DNA from 2 places in the Micromonospora sp. NPDC005979 genome. Region 1 is predicted to be linked to the other one. Evidence: predicted binding sites of a transcription regulator. Region 1 holds the regulator's gene; the other holds the start of a gene.

What was found. The regulator HrcA, encoded in region 1, represses chaperone genes, less so after heat shock. The targets are predictions, from matches to a motif close to GGTTNGCACNCTCNNNNNGAGNGTGCNAACC.
Region 2: a site for HrcA is predicted at 1,269-1,299, ahead of groL (chaperonin GroEL). Genes of this name have one in related genera too.

The regions. Positions count from the first base shown of each region.
Region 1 covers NZ_JBEXUR010000025.1:66,911-74,189, forward strand. Annotated here, with positions in the region: gene hemW (radical SAM family heme chaperone HemW) at 1-75, shown strand, start outside; gene ABZ272_RS29515 (DUF4870 domain-containing protein) at 139-798, opposite strand; gene hrcA (heat-inducible transcriptional repressor HrcA) at 1,012-2,034, shown strand; gene dnaJ (molecular chaperone DnaJ) at 2,108-3,256, shown strand; gene ABZ272_RS29530 (16S rRNA (uracil(1498)-N(3))-methyltransferase) at 3,258-3,992, shown strand; gene ABZ272_RS29535 (SDR family oxidoreductase) at 4,214-4,975, opposite strand; gene ABZ272_RS29540 (histidine triad nucleotide-binding protein) at 5,069-5,428, shown strand; gene ABZ272_RS29545 (VOC family protein) at 5,425-5,571, shown strand; gene ABZ272_RS29550 (nitronate monooxygenase) at 5,669-6,664, shown strand; gene ABZ272_RS29555 (HAD-IA family hydrolase) at 6,664-7,279, shown strand, end outside.
Region 2 covers NZ_JBEXUR010000009.1:128,100-135,378, forward strand. Annotated here, with positions in the region: gene groL (chaperonin GroEL) at 1-1,074, opposite strand, end outside; gene ABZ272_RS17165 (hypothetical protein) at 1,347-2,510, opposite strand; gene ABZ272_RS17170 (cold-shock protein) at 2,626-2,829, opposite strand; gene ABZ272_RS17175 (GNAT family N-acetyltransferase) at 3,114-3,644, shown strand; gene paaN (phenylacetic acid degradation protein PaaN) at 3,730-5,403, opposite strand; gene ABZ272_RS17185 (GNAT family N-acetyltransferase) at 5,454-6,473, opposite strand; gene thrC (threonine synthase) at 6,710-7,279, opposite strand, start outside.

The DNA.
Region 1 (7,279 bases):
GCCGCCGGACGGGCGGTCCTCACCCTGCGCGGCCGGCTGCTCGCCGACGCGGTCGTGCGGGACCTGCTGCCCTGAGCCGGACGCCCCGCCCGGCCGGCGGCGGTGTGCCGGACCGGCCGGGGGAGCGGCCGGCCCGGATCACTTGATGAAGTTGGCGGAGAGCGGGTAGCGGTAGAGCTGCCCCTCGTTGGCCTTGATGCCGGCGAGGATGCCGCACACGGCCCCGAGCACGACGGCCGCCACGACACCGATGAAGCCGATGACGATGCAGGACAGCACCCAGCCGACCAGGCCGACGATCGACCAGATGAGCTGGAAGTTGAGCGCCGACACGGCGTGCGCCCGTACGGTCGGGGACTGGCTGCCCCGGGCCAGCAACGCCACCAGCGGGGCGATCCAGCCGAGCACGCCAGCGCTGATGATCATCCCGGCCGCGCCGCCGAAGTGGGCGACGAGCGCCCAGGTCTTGTCCTCGTTGTTGGCGTAACCGCCGCCGGGGCCGCCGTACGCGCCGCCGGTCGGATACGCGCCAGTCGGGCCGCCCGGCGGGGGGTAACCGCCGGGCGGGGGGTAACCACCAGGTGGGGGATAGCCGCCCGGCGGAGGGTAGCCGCCCGACGGCGGTTGGTCACCGGTGGGCGGCGGATAGTCACCGGCTGGGGGATAGCCGCCCGGGCCGGGCGCCCCGGACAGTGGTGCGGTGGGCGGCTCGGCCGACGAGGACGAGCCGGGGAGATTCGGCTCCGGCGGGTAGTTGCCGGGGTCTCCCGCGCCGGGAGGGCGAGGTGGTTCAGTCATGGTTGTCACGGTAGGTGCCGTTGGCAACGTCGCACCAGAGCGACATCGCCCTACCGTCCGGGCCGATCGACCCGCGCGGGATGTCACGGGCGGTCGTTGATCATCGCGTCGGCGGGCACGCCGACGTAGACTGGCACTCGTTACAGTCGAGTGCCAGGACGGTCCGTCGGCCCGCGTGGGCCGGCGGCCGACGTGCGACAGGAGGTGCGGAGGATGGGTCTGGACGACCGGAAACTCGCCGTGCTCCGCGCCATCGTCGAGGACTACGTCTCGACCCAGGAGCCGGTCGGCAGCAAGGCGCTGGTCGAGCGGCACCAGCTCGGGGTCTCCCCGGCGACGGTCCGCAACGACATGGCCGTGCTGGAGGAGGAGGGCTACATCCGGCAGCCGCACACCAGCGCCGGCCGAGTGCCCACCGACCGTGGCTACCGGCTCTTCGTCGACCGGCTGTCCCGGGTCAAGCCGCTCAGCCCGGCCGAACGCCGGGCCATCGAGCGCTTCCTCGTCGGGGCCGTCGACCTCGACGACGTGGTCCACCGCACCGTGCGGCTGCTCGCCCAGTTGACCCGGCAGGTGGCCGTGGTGCAGTACCCGAGCCTCGCCCGCTCCTCGGTGCGCCACCTGGAGCTGGTGCCGATCTCCACCACCCGGCTGATGCTCGTCATGATCGCCGACACCGGCCGGGTCGAGCAGCGGCTGGTGGAGCTGCCCGGGCCGGTGCCCGCCGACGACGTCACCGACCTGCGTCGCCTGGTCAACGAGAAGCTCGCCGGCGAGCGCATGTCGGACACCCCGCCGCTGGTGCAGGCGCTGGTGGAAGAGGCGCCGGTGCAGTTACGCCCGGCCATGACCACGCTCTCCACCGTCCTGCTGGAGACGCTCGTCGAGCGGCACGAGGAACGCATCGCCCTGGCCGGCACCGCCAACCTGACCCGGGGCGGTCTGCTCGACTTCCAGGGTTCGCTGCGGCCCATCCTGGAGGCGTTGGAGGAGGAGGTCGTGCTCCTCAAGCTCATCGGCGAGACCGAGCCCAGCACGACCCGGGTGCTGATCGGCGACGAGAACGAGTTCGACAACCTGCGTGCCGCCTCGGTGGTCAGCACCGGGTACGGCCCGGGGGCCACCATCGTGGGCGGCCTGGGAGTGCTGGGGCCGACCCGGATGGACTACCCCGGCAATATCGCCATGGTGCGCGCCGTGGCACGCTACGTGGGCGAGCTGCTGGCCCAGAACTGACCAGTCAGGGCCGACGGCCGGCTGCGGCCGCCGGTCGGCGCAACGCGAGACGAACATGAGGATACGGAACGCAGTGGCCAGGGACTACTACGGCATCCTCGGTGTCAGCCGGGAAGCCTCCGATGACGAGATCAAGCGCGCCTACCGCAAGCTGGCACGCCAGTTCCACCCGGACGTCAATCCGGACCCGGAGGCCCAGGAGAAGTTCAAGGACATCAACGCCGCGTACGAGGTCCTCTCGGACGACCGGAAGCGGCAGATCGTCGACCTGGGTGGCGACCCGCTCGCCCCCGGCGGCGGGGGCGCGGGCGGCCCGGGTGGTCCGGGGGGAGCCGGCCCGTTCGTCGGTTTCCAGGACATCATGGACGCGTTCTTCGGTGGCGCCGCGGGCGGCGCCGGCCGTGGGCCGCGTCCACGGACCCGACCGGGCGCGGACGCGATCCTGCGCCTCGAACTGGACCTGCACGAGACGGCGTTCGGCGTCGAGGCCCCGATCACCGTCGACACCGCCGTGCTCTGCACCACCTGCTCGGGCGCTGGCACCGCGGCCGGTACCCACCTGGCCACCTGTGAGGCGTGCGCCGGCCGGGGCGAGGTGCAGTCGGTGCAGCGCACCTTCCTCGGCCAGGTGGTCTCGGCCCGACCGTGCACCGTCTGCCAGGGCTACGGCACCACCATCCCGCACCCCTGCCCGACCTGCGCCGGCGACGGCCGGGTACGCACCCGCCGATCGCTCACCGTCAAGATCCCGGCCGGCGTCGAGGACGGCATGCGGATCCGGCTGGCCCAGCAGGGTGAGGTGGGCCCGGGCGGTGGCACCGCCGGCGACCTCTACGTGGAGATCCACGAGCGTCCGCACGACGTCTACTCCCGCAAGGGTGACGACCTGCACTGCCGCGTCACCGTGCCGATGACCGCCGCCGCGCTGGGCACCCGGCTCACCATCAAGACGCTGGACAGCGAGGAGACCGTCGACGTCAAGGCCGGCACCCAGCCGGCCAGCACGTTGCGACTGCGCGCCCGGGGCGTACCGCACCTGCGCGGCACCGGCCGGGGCGACCTCTACGTGCACCTGGACGTCCGGACGCCCACCAAGCTCGACCCCGACCAGGAGAAGATGCTGCGCGACTTCGCCAAGACCCGGGGCGAGGAGGTCGCCGAGCTGACCAAGCAGGGCGGCTTCTTCTCCCGGATGCGCGACGCGTTCAACGGGCACGCCTGAGGTGTCGGCGCCGCTGTTCCTGGTGGACGCGCTGCCCACCGGTGACGCGCTGACCCTGGACGGCCCGGAGGGGCACCACGCCGCCACCGTACAGCGACTGCGCGTCGGCGAGGAGCTGCTGCTCGCCGACGGTCGGGGCGGCACGGCCGCCGCCGTGGTCACCGCCGTCGGCCGGGGCAGCCTGGAGGTCGCCGTCACCTCCCGGGGGTACGCGGACGCGCCCGTACCCCGGATCGTCACCGTGCAGGGCATCGCCAAGGGCGACCGGGGTGAGCTGGCCGTGCAGGCGATGACCGAGGTCGGGGTGGACGAGATCGTGCCCTGGGCGGCGTCGCGCTCGGTGGCCCAGTGGCGCGGCGACCGGGGCGTACGCGCACGCGAGAAGTGGGTCGCCACCGCCCGCGAGGCGGCGAAACAGGCCCGCCGGCCCTGGCTGCCCGTCGTGGCCGGCGCGCCGGACGAATCCACCGCCACGGTCGCCCGCCGGATCGCCGGGGCCGCCGCCGGGTTCGTCCTGCACGAGGAGGCCGAGGAGCCGCTGACCGGCGTCGACCTGCCGTCGGGCGGGGAGATCGTCCTCGTGGTCGGCCCGGAGGGCGGCATCGACCGGGCCGAGCTGACGGCCTTCCGTGAGGCCGGCGGCCGGCCGGTACGCCTCGGGCCGGAGGTGCTGCGTACCTCCACGGCCGGCGTGGCCGCGCTCAGCGTGCTCGCCACCCGTCTCGGCCGCTGGTAGACCCACCCCCATCCTCGCCCCCACCCTCGCCCTCCGGCGCGATGGGTCGTGCCCGGCCCCGACGACCCCGTCCGCGTGCGTCCTTTGCTCTGCTTCAGCGGACGCAACACTTTCAGCGCCTGACTGTTGCCGTGCTTGAAGCAGAGCAAAGGACGCGATCAGGGTGTGGGGAGGGCGCTGGCCGGGCGTCGGTGGGGGCCAGCTCGTGACCGGACCGGAGGTCAGCTGCGTAGGTAGGACGCGCCGTTGAGGTCGACGATCGTGCCGGAGGCCCACTCGGCCTCGGGGGAGGCCAGCCAGTGCACCGCGGCGGCGATCTCCTCCGGGCGGGCCACCCGGTCGAACGGGCTCTGCGCCCGGATCGCCGCGCCCCGCTCACCGCGCAGGTGCTCGGTCGTCATGTCGGTCGCCACGAAACCCGGCGCCACCGTGGCGACCGTGATGCCGTACGGCGCGAGCGCCACGGCGAGGGACTGACCGAGCGCGTTCAGCCCCGCCTTGCTGGCGCCGTACGCCGGCTGCTCCGGCTCGCCCCGGAAGGCGCCCCGAGAGGACACGTTGACAATCCGGCCACCCCGCTCGCGCAGGTGCTGGGCGGCGCACCAGATCACGTTCCCCGCACCGGTCAGGTTGGTCTCCAGCACCTGCCGCCAGCGAGCCTGCCACTCCTCGTACGAGGTACCGAAGATCGGGTGCGGGACGTCCCGGTCGCCGTACGTGCCGGCGTTGTTGACCAGCACGTCCAGGCCACCGAGCTGCTCGGCCGCCCGGTCGACCATGGTGCGGACCGCGTCCGGGTCGGTGAGGTCGGCGCGGACCACGACGTGCCCCGACCCGGGCAGCCCGGCGCGTAGTGCCTCGGCCGCCTCGGCGGAGTCGCGGTGGTGGATCGCCACCCGGTCCCCACTGACGGCGAACGCCTCCACCACCGCCCGGCCGATGCCGCGCGAGGACCCCGTCACCAGAACCGCCCGATCCGTCATGCCGGCCATCCTGCCCCAGCACGCCCAGTTGTAAGGAAGGGCCCCTTCCTATGCCTCAGGCGTTAGCAAGGTGCCCTTCCTTACACTGCCCCGATGGGATCCGACTGCCTGTTCTGCCGCATCGTCGCCGGGGAGATCCCGGCCACCGTGGTCCGCGAGACCGACACCACGCTCGCCTTCCGCGACATCGACCCGAAGGCCCCGGTGCACGTCCTGGTCATTCCGAAGGAGCACTACGCCGACGTGGCCACCCTCGCCGAGGGTGACCCGGCGTTGGCCGGGGCGGTGCTGGCCACGGCCGCCGCGGTGGCCGAGGACGAGGGGCTGCTCGGCGACGGGTTCCGGCTGATGTTCAACACCGGGGCGTACGGCGGGCAGGAGGTGTTCCACGTGCACGCCCACCTGCTCGGCGGCGCGCCACTCGGCCCGATGCTCGCCCGAGATCTGACGTGACGGCCGGCTCCGACGCCATGGCCCTGGTCGTCGATCTCGGTGGTCGGTACACCGGCGAGCGGCACGACTACGACGAGGGCGTGGTTGTCGTCATGGCTGACCCGGAGGACCACGAGTTCTACCTGGTCCAGTACTACCGCTGACGGCCCGTCACGCCCTGTTGACGCTTCGATGTCCGACACAGTAACGTCCGAGCCCATCGATTCGATTTCCGAAGCATTCGGGGGAGTCGTGAGGGGATTGCGCACCACCCTGTGCGAACGGCTGGGCATCGGGCTGCCGATCATCCAGGCACCGGTGGGTTCGGCTGCGGGACCGGACCTGGCCGCAGCCGTATCCGAGGCCGGCGGCCTCGGCATGTTGGCGTTGACCTGGCAGAGCCCCGAGCAGGCGCGCCGCACCATCCGGCGAACTCGGGAGCTCACCACGAGACCGTTCGGCGTGAACCTGGTTCTCGATTTTCCGGTGGACGACCTGCTGGCGGTCTGCCTGGAAGAGGGAGTGCCGATCATCTCCACCTTCTGGGGAGACCCGTCGCCGGTGAATGGCCGCATCCGCGAGGCGGCCGCGCTGCATCTGCACACGGTCGGCGAGGTCGCCGAAGCGGTCCACGCGGTCGCCGGCGGCGTGCACGTCGTCGTGGCACAGGGCTGGGAGGCCGGCGGTCATGTCCGCGGCAGCACGTCCACGATGGCCCTGGTGCCCGCCGTCGTCGACGCGGTCGGCCCCGTACCCGTGGTTGCCGCCGGTGGGATCGCGGACGGCCGGGGGGTCGCGGCGGCGCTGGCGCTCGGCGCCCAGGGCGTCATGCTGGGCACCCGTTTCCTGGCTGCCGCTGAGGCTGCCACGCATGAGGTGTATCGGCGGCAGCTGATCACCGCCGCCGGCGTGGACGCCGTGTACACCCGGTGCTTCGACGGCGGCTGGCCGCATGCGCCGCACCGCGCGTTGCGCAACGCGACCCTCCGCCGGTGGGAGGCCGCCGGCTCGCCGCAGGCACCGCATCGGCCCGGCGAGGGCGATGTCGTGGCGGTGGACGCGGCCGATCAGAGCCACTATCGGTACGGGGATCTGATGCCACTGCCCGACATGACGGGCGACCTGGACGACATGGCGCTGTACGCGGGTCAGTCGGTGCACCTCGTCCACGAGGTCCTCCCCGCCGCCCGGCTGGTCCACGACATGGCCGTACAGGCGGCCACCACGGTCGGCGTTCTGCACGACCTGGCGGTGTGATGGCTCAAGGGCCACATCAGCTGCACGACATCGGCACGAGCGTTGCCGACAAGGCAGTGTTGTTCGACGTCGACGGTGTGCTCGTCGATTCGTACCCTGCCTACCGCCGGATCTGGAGCCGATGGGCGACGCAACGCAACCTCGACCCTGACCTGGTCTGGTCACACACCCATGGCCGCCGGCCCGTCGACACCATCGCGGTCGTTGCACCGCAGCTCGATGCCGAAGCGGAATACCGGCTGGTCCGCGACATCATGGCCGATGAGGGCGACGCCTTTCCCGTGTATCCCGATGCCGCTGCGGTGTTGCGGCTGCTGACGGGCCGGCGGTGGGGCGTCGTCACCTCCGGCCGAGCTCCGACGGTGCTGCACCGCCTGCTCGTAGGCGGCTTACCCAATCCTCCCGTGCTGGTCGACAGCGGCCACGTCCGGCTCGGCAAACCCGATCCAGAGGGCTACCTGCGAGCGGCGCGGTTACTGCACCTCCCGGCGTCCGACTGCTTGGTGATCGAGGACGCCCCCGCAGGCATCGAAGCAGCCCGAGCCGCAGGCATGACAGTGATCGCCGTACGCACCACCCATCCCGACGACGAACTCGCCGGCGCACACCACCGCG
Region 2 (7,279 bases), on a different contig from region 1:
GTAGTCGGAGTCGCTCTTGTCGATCTCGGCCCGGATCTGGTTGACCCGGCCCTGGATCTGCTCGGCGTCACCGGCACCGTCGACGATGGTGGTCTCGTCCTTGGTGACGACGACCTTGCGGGCGTGGCCCAGCATGTCGACGCTGACGGCGTCGAGCTTGAGGCCGACCTCCTCGCTGATGACCTGGCCACCGGTGAGGATGGCGATGTCGCCCAGCATGGCCTTGCGGCGGTCACCGAAGCCCGGCGCCTTGACGGCGACCGACTTGAAGGTGCCACGGACCTTGTTGACCACCAGGGTGGCCAGGGCCTCGCCCTCGATGTCCTCGGCGATGATCAGCAGCGGCTTGCCGCCCTGCATGACCTTCTCCAGGATCGGGAGCAGGTCCTTCACCGACGAGATCTTGCTGTTGACGATCAGGATGTACGGGTCGTCGAAGACGGCCTCCATACGCTCCGGGTCGGTCATGAAGTAGGCCGAGATGTAGCCCTTGTCGAAGCGCATACCCTCGGTGAGCTCCAGCTCCAGCCCGAAGGTGTTGCTCTCCTCGACGGTGATGACGCCTTCCTTGCCGACCTTGTCCATCGCCTCGGCGATGATCTCGCCGACAGTGCTGTCGCCAGCGGAGATGGAGGCGGTGGAGGCGATCTGCTCCTTAGTCTCGACGTCCTTGGCGAGCTTGGACAGCTCCTCCGAGACGCTCGCGACAGCGGCCTCGATGCCCCGCTTCAGGGCCATCGGGTTGGCACCGGCGGCCACGTTGCGCAGGCCCTCGCGAACCAGGGCCTGGGCCAGGACGGTCGCCGTCGTCGTGCCGTCACCGGCGACGTCGTCGGTCTTCTTGGCGACCTCCTTGACCAGCTCGGCGCCGATCTTCTCGTACGGGTCCTCGAGCTCGATCTCCTTGGCGATGCTCACACCATCGTTGGTGATGGTGGGGGCACCCCACTTCTTCTCGAGCACGACGTTGCGGCCCTTGGGGCCGAGGGTCACCTTTACGGCGTCGGCGAGCTGGTTCATGCCCCGCTCGAGGCCGCGGCGCGCCTCTTCGTCGAACGCGATCATCTTGGCCATACGGCGTTGTCCTCCTGGACACTCACGGGCCACCCGAGATGTGTGCCCCGGATGGGCCGCCTGGTGTACGCACCTTGGGACGTCGCCACCTGGCGACGACGACGTCCTTCGGCCGGGCCGGATAGCCCGCGACGACCGGCCATGTGCTGCCCCGGCGTCTCCACACCGGCGCAACCAGGCCCCACCGTCCCGACCATTGGCACTCACGGTATGCGAGTGCCAATGACTTGTTTAGCACTCTCACCTGCCGAGTGCAAGCACGATGAGCCCGGTCAGTCGAGTTCCGCAGCCAGTGTGGCCCCGTTCACGGGAGCCTCATGAGCGCGTTGCTCGGCGTACGTGATCAGCAGACCGACCAACTGGGCGAGGTGGGCCGGCAGGGCCAGCACCGCCGTGACGGCGATGACCGCCACCACCCCGACCGCGGGGCCCGGCGACGCGAACGGATCCTCGCCGAACGCGGTGGTGCCGGCCGATTCCAGGACACCGGGAACCACGGTTCCGATGATCACCGCCGCGCCCACCAGCGCCACTCGGCCGAGCAGCATTCCGAGCCGGTCGTGGAACATCCGGAACGACCGGCCGATCGGGTTGTTCCGCTCGAACAGGTAGACCGGACCGGCCATGCTCAACGCGAAGGCCAGGTAGATGCCCGGCAGCACGCAGAAGCAGACTCCGATTCCGATGAGCAGGCTGACCAGCAGCGTCCAACCCCACACGCCGACGGCCCGGCGCAGCCCGTACCGCAGCGCCGCGTCGAGTGCGGCGGGCCGGCCGGCCGCCTGCTGGGTGATCACCCAACTGCCCGCGGCCCAGCCCAGCGCCTGCACCAGGCCGATCAGCAGGCTGCCGCCGACCAGCACGACGAGGAGGGTCAACAGGCTGGTGGCGAAGTTGTCCGGCAGCCCGGCCGACGGGTCCGTCTCGGCCTGCGCCTCCCAGGCGGGCGACGGGTCCAGACCGAACGAGATGACCGAGAGCACCGCCGCCGGCAGGACCTGCGTGAGCAGCATGATCGGCACCAACTGCCGCCAGCCCCGACGCAGCGCGCCCCAGAAACGGTCGAACCAGCCCCCGATACCGGCGCCGGGCGGGGTGACCAGGGCGTCGTTCGGGTCGAGGCCGTAACCGGGCGGGTACCAGCCGACCGGCACCCCCGGATACCACGGCTGCCCGCCATAGGGACCGGCCCCGGGCGGGTAGCCGCCGGTGGGCGGAAACACCCAGCCCGGCGGCGGCGCGGCGGGCTGACCCCACGCCTGCGCCGGATCCCAACTCTGCGGCGGCGGGCCCGAGTGCGGAAGGCCAGCGTCCGGGACGGGCGGGGCGCCCGGGACGGGTGACGCGCCGGAGCCGTCGCCGGGTGACGTCGGGTCGGGCCGGTCCGGCTCACCCGGCCCGGAGGGCGTGGCGGGTGGCGGCGACTGGTCGGTCATGAACCCTCCTCAGCATCGGCTGGAACGGTTCACGATCTTCCCGGGCCGGCGTCCGCGCCGCAGCCCCGACTCGCCAGCCGATCGAGCGGACAACCGGCGAGCAGATCGGGATCGGTCAGCCGATGACGCGGACGTGCTCCGCCTGCGGGCCCTTCTGGCCCTGGGCGATCTCGAACTCGACCCGCTGACCATCGTCGAGCGCCTTGTAACCGTCCATCTCGATCGCGGAGAAGTGGACGAACACGTCCTGACCGCCGTCGACGGCGATGAAGCCGTAACCCTTCTCGGCGTTGAACCACTTCACGGAACCCTGTGCCACGGTGCACTTCCCTCACTCTGCGCGGCGTTGCCTGCCCGAACGTCCGGCACGGCCGGACACCCGCGAACCACCACCTCAGCGATCGACGACGACCGCTGAAAAAGGTGATCGAAATCGCACGCTACACGAGGAGTGACGGGAGCGCACGACCTCAAATCGGGCATAGTTCGTAGCGATCCGAGGGTCCGTCGGATTCATGACGATGGTTGTATTTGGACCGGACGGAGGGGATCTGGCGGCACAGGTCGCCGGCGCGCGGCCGACCCTGTGGTAGGCATGCGGGCATGACCACCGACACGGGCTCCACGCCCCTGCGGCAGGCGCGGATCCACCGGGTGCGACCGCAGGACGCCGCCCGGATGCGGGCGCTGCGCCTGGAGATGCTCGCCGACGCGCCGTTGGCCTTCCTGGAGACCCTGGCCGACGCCGCGGCCCGACCGCACGACGAGTTCGCCGCCCGGGTGGCGTTCACCTCGATCGGTCCGCACAATGCGCAGTTCGTCGCGGATCCGGGCGGCCGGCTCGTCGGGCACGCCGGTGGAACGGTCGCCCCGAACGAGCCGGGCCTCACCGTGATCTACGCCGTGTACGTCACGCCGGCCTGGCGGGGCAGCGGGCTGCTCGGCGAGCTGATCGACGGGGTCGCCGCCTGGTCGCGGGACTGCGGCCGGCCGGAGCTGCTGTTGGAGGTGGTGGTCGGCAACGACCGCGCCTACCGGGCCTACCAGCGGCTGGGCTTCAAGGACACCGGCGTACGGGTCCCCCACCCCACGATCCCCGCCCTAACCGAACTACAAATGCGCCGAACAGCCTAAAACCCGCGTCCGACCTCGGTGATCAAGAGGTTCGCGTCAAGAACAGCGTGATTTCTGACGCGAACCTCTTGATCGCCACGAGAGGTCAGGCGTGGCGGCGGGACTGCACGATCCGGAAGCGGTTGGCCACGTAGGCGCCGTCGGTCAGGGCGGAGTTGGCCGCCGCGTTGGCGCCGCTGCCGTGGAAGTCGGAGAAGGCCGCCGACTGGTTCACGAAGACACCGCCGGTGAGGTTGCCGGACAGGTGCACACCGACCTCGACCGCGACCGCCTCGGCGGCGTCCAGCACCGCCTCGTCGGTCGAGTAGACCCCGGCGGTCAGCGCGCCCTTCTCGCCGATGGTCCGGCGCATCAGCTCCAGGCTGTGCGCGGTGGAGTCGGTCGCGATGGCGAAGGAGATCGGCCCGAACCACTCCCGGCCGTACGTCTGGGCGTCGTCCGCGGTCAGCTTCACGATCGTCGGGGTACGCACCACCGCGTCGGCGTACGACGGGTGCGCCACCGTCCGCGACTCCAGCACCGGCTCGCCGACCTTGGTGACCTCGGCCAGCCGCTCCAGCACCCCGTCGTTGACGATGGCGCCGGTCAGCTCGACACCCCGGGCCGGGTCGGCGGTCAGCTTGCCGATCGCCGCCGCGATCCCGCCGGCCACCTCGTCGAAGCTCTTGTGCCCCTGGTCGGTCTCGATGCCGCCGGCCGGGATGAGGATGTTCTGCGAGGTGGTGCACATCTGCCCGCTGTAGAGGGTCAGCGTGAACCCGAGGTTGCGGCACATGCCGGCGAAGTCGTCGGTGGAGTCGATGACGACCGTGTTCAGGCCGGCCTTCTCGGTGTAGACCGACGCCTGCCGGGCGTGCGTCTCCAGCCAGTCGCCGTACTCGGTGGAACCGGTGAAGTCGACGATCTTGACGGCCCGGTGCAGGGCCAGGTCGCTGGCGAGCTTCTCACCGGGGGCCTCGGCCGCCAGCAGGACCAGGTTCGGGTCGAAGCCGGCCTCGGCGAGCACCTCCCGGGCGTACTTCACGGTGATCGCCAGCGGCAGCACCGCGCGCGGGTGCGGCTTCACGATCACCGGATTACCGGTGACCAGCGAGGCGAACAGGCCGGGGTACGAGTTCCAGGTCGGGAAGGTGTTGCACCCGATCACCAACGCCACGCCACGCGGAACCACGTGGAACGTCTTGATCATCCGCAGCGGGTCGCCCTTGCCGGCGGCCTTCTCCCAGCCGGCCGTGCCCGGGTGCCGGGTCATCTCGGCGTACGCGTACGCCAGCGCCTCCAGCGCCCGGTCCAGCGCGTGCGCGCCACCGGCCTGGAAGGCCATCACGAACGCCTGCCCGCTGGTGAACTGCACCGCGTTGGCCAGCTCGAAGATGTGCTTGTGCAGCCGGTCGAGGATCTCCAGGCAGACGCCCACCCGGGCCTGCGGACCGGCGTCGCGCCAGGCCGGCAGCGCGGCGGACGCGGCGGCGACCAGCTCGTCGGTGCCGGCGTGCGGATACCGCACCGCCAGGTCGACCCCGAACGGGCTCGTCTCGGTGGCGATCCGCTCGCCAGCGCCGGGCTGGTCGAGGGGGAAGTCAGCACCGAGGTACGCCTCAAAGGCGGCCTTGCCGTCGGCCGCGGCGGTCTCGCCGTACACCCGGGGGCTGGGGGACTCGGGATAGGCGGACCAGTAGCCCCGCTCCGTGATCGCGGTCAGCGCACGGTTGAGGGTGTCGGCGTGCCTGTCGTACAGGGGATGCGGGGTCTCCGTCATGCGGCCATCATGCATGACGGAGCTCCGCGAACAGTAGCGGCGGATACCCGTCACAGGGTGAGCTGCCAGTTGTCCCAGGCGTCCACCGGGCGGAACCCGAGCTGCTCGTTGATCGCCACCATGTAGCTGTTGCTCGCCGCGTTCCAGGTGTCGATGACGCGTACGGCGGGCTCGTGGGTCAGCAGGTGGTGCAGGTTCTCGGCCTTGGCGATGAGGCCCAGCCGGTGACCGCGGTGGGCCGGGTCGACGAGGGTGATCTGCTGGTACGAATGCCAGTCCGTAGAGGCGCCCACGTCGAGCAGGGTCCAGGCGACCAGCCGGCCGGACGCCTCGTGTCGCATGGCGAGGTGGTAGCGCCGTCGACCCCGGGCGTCGAGGGCGCGCTCGTTGCCCCGGATGCGCTCGGCGTCGACCTGCTCCGGCTCCCACTGCACGTCGCCCATGGGCGCGTCCATCAGCAGCCGGCCGTCCAGGTAGGCGATGTCCGTTAGGTACTCCGCCGGGGTGGGACCCTGCCAGGAGACGGACCGGTAGCCCTCGGCGCGGGGCTGGGCCTCGGCCAGCGCCGCTCGCAGGGCGATCCGGTCGATGTCGGCGATGGCCAGCCGGCGGCGCACCTCGGCCAGCGCGGAGTGCGCGCCCATCGCGGTGGCGAACGCCGCGCCCGCCGCCGGTCGGGCCGGACCGCCGGGTAGCGCGGCGACAGCCATGGCGACGACCCGCTTGCGGTCGTGTTGACGCAGCAGGCGTACCCCGTACTCGTGCAGGGCCCGACCGACGCCCCGGCGGCGCAGGTCCGGACGGACCGTCAGCTCGGCGGTGGCGTTGTCGGTGTTGTCGAGCTGCGGCAGGTCGAGCTGAAGGTAACCGGCGGGCACCCCGTCCAGTCGGGCCAGCGCCCAGAGGGAACGGGTGCCGGGCATCGGGGTGTGGAACTGGGCGTCGAAGCGTTGCCGGCAGGACGGCGGGAAGTCGGGCAGGTCGGCCTCGGTGGCCGCCGCTCCGATCCGGTACGCCTCGTCGACCGCGGTCCGGTCGGTGCCGTCGAACGGCGCGATCGTGATGCTCATGTGGGCGAGCCTGGCAGGTGCAAAAGCGACAGGGCCAGCGAATTTTCGCTGGCCCTGTCGGACGTGGTCGGGAGGGACATTCGCACAACGCCTCCGGCGTTGGGTCGCAAGAACTTCAAAAGTCTTCGGCGAAATGCCCTCCCGCACGGAGCATCTTGCGCCGTCCGGTTCCTGCCGTCAAGTCCTGAGCGGCGGGTTTTCCACACTCACAGCGAAAATCCAGTCACCCGGTGGATTCAGCCGAGCAGACCGGCGTCGCGGGCGGCACGCAGGGACGGCTTGATCTGGTGGGTCGGGCCGACCTGGGCGGCCACCGCGTCGATCGTCTTCAGACCTTCGCCGGTGTTGAAGATGACCGTCTCCGCCGTGGGGTCGAGCCGGCCGGACTCGACCAGCTTGCGCAGCACCGCCGCGGTGACGCCGCCCGCCGTCTCGGCGAACACCCCGGTCGTACGGGCCAGGTCGCGGATGCCGGCGCGGATCTCGTCGTCGTCGGCGTACTCCATCCACCCGCCGGTGCGGCGCACCGCCTCCAGGGCGTAGAGGCCGGCGGCCGGGTCGCCGATGTTGAGCGACTTGGCGATGCCGGTGGGCTTGACCGGGATGATCGTGTCGGTGTCGGCGTGCAGGGCCGTCGCGATCGGGTTGCAGCCGGCCGACTGCGCCCCGAACACCTTCCAACCGCCCGCCGGGGCCTCGACCAGGCCGATCTCGACCAGCTCGGAGAACGCCTTGTCAATCTTGGTGAGCAGTTCGCCGCTGGCCATCGGGATGACCACCTGGGCGGGGATGCGCCAGCCGAGCTG